DNA from 2 places in the Kitasatospora sp. NPDC001683 genome. Region 2 is predicted to be linked to the other one. Evidence: riboswitches for the same ligand, from Rfam matches in the RefSeq annotation. Region 2 holds a riboswitch; the other holds the start of a gene.

Region 1 (4,213 bases), on a different contig from region 2:
GGACTGGCGGGTCGAGACCGTTCCGGACACCCTCGCCGAGTTCAAGAAGCGCGTGTCCGCCCCCCGCTACGGCTTCGACATCCGGAACCCATGATGAGCACAGAGCCCGAGTCCTCCCCCCAGCACCCCCTCGACGCCGAGCCGATCGCCCCCGATGGGGCCGCACCCCGCCGAGCCGCGGCCGTGGCCGTGGCCGTGGACAACCCCGACGGCGTCGAGCTGGCCCCGTACACCATCCCGCAGGTCCCCGCGATCGGCTGGGACCCGGCCTCCAGCCCCCGGCGGCGCTGGATCGCCCGCGGCCTGCTCGGCGCCGTCCTGGCCGTCCAGGCCGCGCTCTCGCTGCGCCTGCTCGCCGCCGCGCACCCCGACGAGGCCGCCGCCATGGTCGCCGGCCGCCAGCAGCTCGACCACCTCCTGCACGGCACCCCGGTCACCACCGACCTGCTCGACCGCGTCCCCGGCTCGCCGTGGCTGTACCCGCCGCTGGCCGGCGCCGCCGCGAACGCGGGCGGCATCTGGGGCACCCGGCTGCTCAGCCTCGGCTTCGGACTGCTCACCACGGTGCTGCTGTACTCGCTGACCCGGCGGCTGTTCAACGAACGGGTCGCCATCTGCGGCATAGCCGCCTACGCCGTGCTGCAGTCCACCGTCGTGGTCGGCTTCTACGGCGCCCCCGAGTCCCTCGCCGTCCTCCTGGTCGCCCTCACGGCCTGGCTCACGGTGCTCACCGCCCGGCGCTCACCGGCCCTGGTCCTGACCGCCGCCCCGCCCGCCGCGCTGGCCTGTGCCGTCGCGTACTCGGCGGTCCTGGCCGTCCCCGCCCTGGTCCTGCTGGCCCTCGCCTGCGCCTGGCCGCACCGCCGGCCCGGCCCGGCCGCCCTGCGCGCCCTGCTGCTGGCCGTCGGCACCGCCCTCCTGCTGCTGCCCTACGGCCAGTTGGGCAAGGTCGCGCACTGGTCCCCCGCGCACGGCAACGCCCCCGGCTCGGCCGGCTCCATCCTGCTCGGCACCCTCCAGTGGGGCGGACTGTTCACCGTCCTCGCGGTGGCCGGCACGATCTCGTACGCCCGCCGCGAGCAGATGACCGAACACGAGTCGCCCGAGGGCGAGCGCGCCGCCACCACCCGGGCGGGGCGGGTCCTGCTCGGCGCCGTGCTGACCGCCACCGCGCTGCTGATCCCCGCCGTCCACCTGTCGACCGGCACCTCCGGGGCGCTGTTCCGCCACCTCGGCTACGGCATGCTGCTCGCCACCCCGATCGCGGGGCTCGGCCTCACCCGGCTGGTCGGCGCCCACTTCCGCCACCCCCAACTCGGCATCCTGGTCTGGGTCGCGCTGCTCGCCCTCGGCATGGAGCAGTCCGCCCTGCGCTACCAGAACGGGCCCGACTCCGGCCGCCTGCTGGCCGTCCTGCGGGCCCACGCCGTTCCCCAGGGCCACTACCTCACCGAGGTCGACGGACTCGCCGAGTACTACCTCGGCAGCGTCTCCAAGCCCGAACAGTGGGTCTCCGCGCGGGCCGGGACGGACTACCGCGACGGCGCCGGAATGCAGCACCACGGCGAGGACGGCAGCACCGCCGCGATCCGGGACGGCTGGTTCACCATGGTCGTCCTCGACAGCACCGCCCCGGAGGCCACCGACCGGGCGCTGAGCGCCGCCCTGACCGCCAGCGGGCACTACCGGCTGATCGCCCAATTCACCTCCCCGACCGGCGATTCGAGTACGTACAAGGTCTACCTGAAGCACTGACGGGCCGCCCAGCCCGTCGGCGCGCACGACACGACAGGCACAACATATGGTGCCGCCGCAGTCAGCCGGCACTACATGTATGCTCACTCCTGCTGTCGATGCAGGGGAACCCGGTGAGAGTCCGGGACTGCCCCGCAGCGGTGTGCGGGCGGCCCCAACAGCCGTACCCGCGAGTCCGAGTACCTGCCGGACAGCGTGCGCCACGGCCCTCCCGCAGAGGCCGCGCCGGCACTCAGCACCACCCCTCCGGGCCTCGCGGGCGGGCCGGGGAGACACCTCGCGCGACGCGTCCCCGCGTTCGCGCCGTGCTCCCCTGCCCAGATCGGCCCGGGTGACCCCGATCACGCCGCCGATCGCCGCCAGGAGAGAGCGCCTTGACCACCGCTGCCTCAGCCACCCTGCCCACCCAGGGCTCCGGTACCGCCTTCACCGACCCGACGGTCTCCGACCCCGGAGGCGCGCTGCTGCGGCTGCTCACCGACCGCAGCGCCGACCTCACCGAGGTCGACCCCGGCCATGTCGCCGCCGCCGCGCTGCGCGGTCGCCACGCCGGCTCGGACTTCGCCGAGCTGCGCGGGCTGGCCGTGGACGCCGCCGCGTCGATGATCGCCGAGGACCCCCAGTACTCGAAGCTCGCGGCCCGCCTGCTCGCCCTGGAGATCGTCGACGAGGCGAACAGCCAGGGCTCGGTCTCCTTCTCCGCCTCGATCGCCGTCGGCCACACCGAGGGCCTGATCGGCGACACCACCGCGGCCTTCGTCGCCAAGCACGCCGCCGCCCTCGACGCCCTGATCGACACCGCGGGCGACGACCGCTTCGAGTACTTCGGCCTGCGCACCGTCCAGTCCCGCTACCTGCTGCGCCACCCGATCACCCGCAAGGTCATCGAGACCCCGCAGCACTTCCTGCTCCGCGTCGCCTGCGGCCTGGCGGTCGGCGACACCGAGCAGTCGGTGCGCGAAGTGGCCGAGCTGTACGGCCTGATGAGCCGCCTGGAGTACCTGACCTCCTCGCCGACGCTCTTCAACTCCGGCACCCGGCACCCGCAGATGTCCAGCTGCTACCTGCTCGACTCGCCGCTGGACAACCTGGACTCGATCTACAGCCGCTACGCGCAGATCGCCCGCCTGTCCAAGCACGCCGGCGGCATCGGCCTGTCCTACTCGCGCATCCGCTCGCGCGGCAGCCTGATCCGCGGCACCAACGGCAAGTCCAACGGCATCGTCCCGTTCCTGCGCACCCTCGACTCCTCGGTCGCCGCCGTCAACCAGGGCGGCCGCCGCAAGGGCGCGGCCTGCGTCTACCTGGAGACCTGGCACGCCGACATCGAGGAGTTCCTCGAGCTGCGCGACAACACCGGTGAGGAGGCGCGCCGCACCCACAACCTCAACCTGGCGCACTGGATCCCGGACGAGTTCATGCGCCGGGTCAACGCCAACGAGGACTGGTCGCTGTTCTCCCCGGCCGACGTGCCCGAACTGGTCGACCTGTGGGGAGCCGACTTCGACGAGGCCTACCGCAAGGCCGAGCTGGCCGGCAAGGCCGTGCGCACCATCCCGGCGCAGACCCTGTACGCCCGCATGATGCGCACCCTCGCGCAGACCGGCAACGGCTGGATGACCTTCAAGGACGCCTCCAACCGCGCCGCCAACCAGACCGCGCTGCCGGGCCGCACGGTGCACTCCTCCAACCTGTGCACCGAGATCCTGGAGGTCACGGACGACTCCGAGACCGCCGTCTGCAACCTGGGGTCGGTCAACCTCGGCGCGCACGTGGCTGCCGGGGCCTCAGCGGACGACCTGCTGGGCGCGATGGACTGGGAGCGGCTGGACGCCACCGTCCGTACCGCCGTGACGTTCCTCGACCGCGTGGTGGACATCAACTTCTACCCGACCGCCGAAGCCGGTACGTCCAACTCGCGCTGGCGGCCGGTCGGCCTCGGCGTGATGGGCCTGCAGGACGTCTTCTTCAAGCTGCGGATCGACTTCGACTCGGCCGAGGCGAAGCAGCTGTCCACGCTCATCTCCGAGCGCATCATGCTCACCGCCTACGAGCGCTCCGCCGACCTGGCCGAACAGCTGGGCCGTCACGAGGCCTACGGCGAGACGCGTGCGGCGCGCGGCGAGCTGCACATCGACCACTTCCCGACGGCCGCCCCCCAGTGGGCCGACCGCTGGACGGCCCTGCGCGCCCGCATCGCCGAGACCGGCCTGCGCAACTCCCTGCTGCTCGCGATCGCCCCGACCGCGACCATCGCGTCCATCGCCGGCGTGTACGAGTGCATCGAGCCGCAGGTGTCCAACCTGTTCAAGCGCGAGACGCTCTCCGGCGAGTTCCTGCAGGTCAACCCGTACCTGGTGCGGGAACTCAAGGAGCTCGGCGTCTGGGACCAGCAGACCCGCGACGCCCTGCGCGACGCCAACGGCTCGGTGCAGGAGTTCAACTGGCTGCCGGCCGA
Region 2 (4,213 bases):
AGCGCGCGCACCATGGTCGACTTCGCGGTGCCCTTCTCGCCGCGCACCAGCACACCGCCCACGGCCGGGGAGACCGCGTTCAGCAGCAGCCCGAGCCGCAGGTCGGCCATGCCGACGATCGCGGTGAACGGATAGCGGACGTCACTCATGCGTCACTCCCAGGTGCCCCGGGCGGGAGGAACGGCAGCGTTCCGGCCGCCGGCACCCCGCCCTCGATCAGCTTCCACAGCGCGTCGGTGTCCGCGTGCTCCTCGATCAGGTCGCCCAGCCGGTCCAGCCGGGCCTCGCGCGCCGCGGCGAAGGAGGTGTCCGGCGCCGGCACGAACGCCCGGCCCGCCAACTCGGCTACCTCGCACAGGAGTTCGCGGCGGAAGCCGTCGTTCTCCAGTGCGCCGTGCCAGGTCGTGCCCCAGACCGAGCCGACCCGGCAGCCGTCCAGCCCCTGCCCATCGTCATCAGAGATGAACGGTTCCCCTCCCTCGACCGACACCACCCCGTGGTGGATCTCGTAGCCCTCGACCCGCTGCCCGTACGCCTCGCCCACCGGCCGCGCCAGCACCTTCTCGGCACCGAAGCGGACGTCCGTCGGCAGCAGGCCCAGCCCGCCGACGAGCCCCGCCTTCGACTCCACCTCGTCCTCGATCGAGCGCGCCAGCATCTGGTAGCCGCCGCAGACCCCGAGGATCGGCAGCCCGGCCGCCGCCCGCGCCTTCAGCGCCGGCTCCAGGCCGCGCTCGCGCAGCCAGGCGAGGTCCGCCACCGTCGCCCGGGTGCCGGGCAGCACCACCAGGTCGGCGTCGGCCAGCTCCTCCGGCCGGGTGGCCCAGCGCACCAGCACGCCCGGCTCCTGCGCCAGCGCGTCCAGGTCGGTGAAGTTGGACAGCCGGGGGAAGCGCACCACGGCCACCCGCAGCACGTCCGCCCCGAGCGGCCCTGGCCCGTCCACCCGGTCCACCACCGTGGACAGGTCCAGCGAGTCCTCGGCGTCCAGCCACAGGCCGGGCAGCATCGGCAGGGTGCCCAGCACCGGACGGCCGGTCAGCTCGTGCAGCATCTCCAGCCCGGGCGCCAGCAGTTGGGCGTCACCGCGGAACTTGTTGACGAACCAGCCCGCGACGTGCCGCTGGTCCTCCGCGGACAGCAGCGCCAGCGTTCCGTACATCGCCGCGAAGACCCCGCCGCGGTCGATGTCCCCGACCACCACCACCGGCAGGGCGGCGGCCGTGGCCAGGCCCATGTTGGCGATGTCCCGGTCGCGCAGGTTGATCTCGGCGGGCGACCCGGCGCCCTCGCACACCACCACGTCGTAGCGCCGGCGCAGGTCCGCCAGGCACTCCAGGGCGCGCTCCAGCAGGACGGGCTTGCGCTCGCGGTAGTCCAGCGCGCCCACCTCGGCGACCGGCCGGCCGAGCAGCACCACCTGGCTGCGGCCGTCCGCGCCGGGCTTCAGCAACACCGGGTTCATCGCCGCCTCCGGCTCCACCCGGGCGGCCTGCGCCTGCATCGCCTGGGCGCGGCCGATCTCGGCACCGTCGGCGGTGACGAAGGAGTTCAACGACATGTTCTGCGCCTTGAACGGCGCGACCCGCACGCCCTGGCGAGCCAGCCAACGGCAGATCCCGGCCGTCACCACGCTCTTGCCCGCGTCCGAGGTCGTCCCGGCGACCAGCAGCGCGTTGCTCATGCGTCCACCTCGCTCCGCTCGGCAGGCGCTTCGCACAATGCGCACCTTCCGATGACGAGCTCGCTGCGCTCGCTCATGCGTCCACCTCGCTCCGCTCGGCAGGCGCTTCGCACGATGCGCACCTTCCGATGACGAGCTCGCTGCGCTCGCTCATGCCCCACCCCTCCTCTTGCCGAACAGCATCCGCAGCAGGACGTGCCCCGCGACCGTCGTACCCAGCGCCAGCGCGCCCACCCGCCGGGACAGCGTGCAGGCCCGCTCGATGTCGTCCACCGTCACCGGCCGCAACTCCCCGCCCAGCACGGGCCGGTGCTCCACGCGTTCACGTGGCTCCGCACTCGCCTCCGGGCGCTCCTGCCCCGGAGCCGACGGTCTCCCCCAACCTGGCGGCTGGGAGGTGCCCCCGCGCTCCGGCGCGCCCTTCGGCTCGTGCGGGTACCGGAGCGTCCCGCCCAGCCGCACTCCCACCGCACCCGCGAAGGCCGACTCGGCCTGGCCCGCGTTCGGGCTCGGGTGGGCGGAGCCGTCCCGGCGCCAGACCCGCCAGGCGGTCCGGGGCTCGGGCGCGGCGGCCACCGTCAGCAGCGCGGTGAGCCGGGCGCCCGGCCAGCCCGCGACGTCGTCCAGCCGGGCCGAGGCCCAGCCGAAGCGGGCGTAGCGCGGCGAGCGGTGGCCCACCATGGCGTCCAGGGTGTTCACGGCGCGGAAGGCCAGCAGCCCGGGCGTGCCCGCCAGGGTGCCCCAGGTCAGCGCGTTCACCACGGCGTCGGCGGTGTTCTCGGCCACCGACTCGACCACCGCCCGGGCGATCTGCTGCCCGTCCAGCGCGCTCGGATCCCGCCCGCACAGGTGCGGCAGCCGCTCCCGGGCGGCCGTCAGATCGCCCGCGGCCAGCGAGCGCCCGATGGTGCGCGCCTCCCTGGTCAGTGAGGTGCCGCCGAGCACCGTCCAGGTCGCGGCCGCCGCCAGCGCGGCCCGGCCCAGCGGACGGCGCCCGACCGTACGGTCCAGCGCCAGCGCGCCGGCCGCGACCGCGCCCACGCACAGCGCCGTGTACCCGGCCCCGGCGGTCCGGTCGTCGCGCCACACGCGCCGCTCCAGGCGGGTCGCGGCGCTGCCGAACAGGGCGACCGGATGGCCGCGGCGGGGGTCGGCGAAACGGGCGTCGGCGGCGTAGCCCGCGACGGCGCCCAGCGCGAAGGCGGCGGCGCGGGTCAGCGGGCGCACGGCGGCGGGCCGACGGGGCGGGGCAGCCTGCATCGCGTGGGTGTCCTCACTCAGGGTCCGCGCCCTGGATCGACGTACCGGGGGCGAGAGTCTCCTGGCTTCCGGGTCGGACGCACCCCCGGGCCTTCCAGCGGCTCCTGACGGCCCGCCGTGGCACTTCCGAGCGTGCTCCCCGGTGACAGTGGCGGGACCGCGCCGGACTCGCACCGGCTTCCTCTCCATGCCTCCGTTTGGCCCCAGGATCCCATCACGCGGCCGAACCGGGAGTCAACCGAGGTCGCGGAGGGGTTGGTCACACGACGGACCGGTACCGGCCACCGATACCGGCCTGTGCGATCGCCCAGCGCGGGGGAGGGCCCGTCAGCTCCACTTCGTGCGTTCGGCGGCTGGGACGGACCGAGGGCCGCACCTACGGTTCGGTGCCATGCGCCGCAGAAAGTCCCCCGCCACTGCCGCCCCTCCCCCCGTGCCGTTCTCACCCGAGGCAGCCCGCGCCCACCGGGCCGGCCTCGGCCTGACCCCCGAACAGGTCGCCGAAGGCATGGCCGCGCACGGCGTACGGCTGCTGGCCGGGCACGTCCTCGCCTGGGAGAACGGCGACCTGCGCCCCGGCGAGGCCGAGTTCGTCGCCCTGGCCCGCGCCCTCTGGTGCCCGGCCGACCAGCTGATGGGCGGCCGCCCGGTGAGCCTGCGCGACCACCGCCTCGCCCGGGAACTCAGCCCGGACCTCGTCGCCGAGCGGGTAGGCGTGCCGCTGCCCGCCTACCGGCAGGCCGAACTGACCGGCCACTGGGACGGCGACCCGGACCAGACCCACGCCCTCGCCCAGGTGCTCGGCCTGCGGCTGACCGAACTGATCGAGGCCACCGGGCGCGGCGAGGCCCTCGACCGCCTCCTACGCCAGTGCGTGGGCAGCCGCTGGCAGCCCCACCTGCGGCCACTCGCCCACCTGGTCCCCGTCCCGGAAGCCGACCTCGCCGCCGTCCTCCCCGTCCTCCATCAGGAACACCACGTCCCCTCCCACTGGGGCGCCACCGCCCAGCCCCGCACCCCCACCCCGCCCCTCACCCCCCGCTTCTGGCACCTCCTCAGCACCCACAACCCCGCCATTCCGGTCTGACCCCCCCCAATCGGGCTTCGCCTCGTGCGCCCACAACACCCCCGCCCCCTCGTGGGCGCGCGGGCTCCGCCTCGCACCCCCACGCCCCACCTCCCCCCACCACCCGACCAGGCGAGAGGGACGCGCTGCGGGAGGGGCGGTGGAGGGGGTGGCCCGGAGAGGGGCGTTGCGGGTGATTTTCA

What was found. A riboswitch is a leader RNA that binds a small molecule or an ion and turns the genes downstream of it on or off. The one in region 2 is predicted to bind cobalamin.
Region 1: linked by a shared signal. The riboswitch ahead of ACWCYO_RS15575 (ribonucleoside-diphosphate reductase subunit alpha) and the one ahead of ACWCYO_RS27755 (cobalamin biosynthesis protein) in region 2 are both predicted to bind cobalamin.

What each region holds. Positions count from the first base shown of each region.
Region 1 is NZ_JBSFGK010000024.1:37,024-41,236, forward strand. It holds gene ACWCYO_RS15565 (glycoside hydrolase family 26 protein) at 1-94, shown strand, start outside; gene ACWCYO_RS15570 (glycosyltransferase family 39 protein) at 91-1,755, shown strand; cobalamin riboswitch at 1,828-1,960, shown strand; gene ACWCYO_RS15575 (ribonucleoside-diphosphate reductase subunit alpha) at 2,154-4,213, shown strand, end outside.
Region 2 is NZ_JBSFGK010000061.1:21-4,233, reverse strand. It holds gene ACWCYO_RS27765 (putative cobaltochelatase) at 1-149, opposite strand, end outside; gene ACWCYO_RS27760 (cobyric acid synthase) at 146-1,684, opposite strand; gene ACWCYO_RS27755 (cobalamin biosynthesis protein) at 1,835-2,944, opposite strand; cobalamin riboswitch at 3,000-3,127, opposite strand; gene ACWCYO_RS27750 (transcriptional regulator) at 3,378-4,031, shown strand.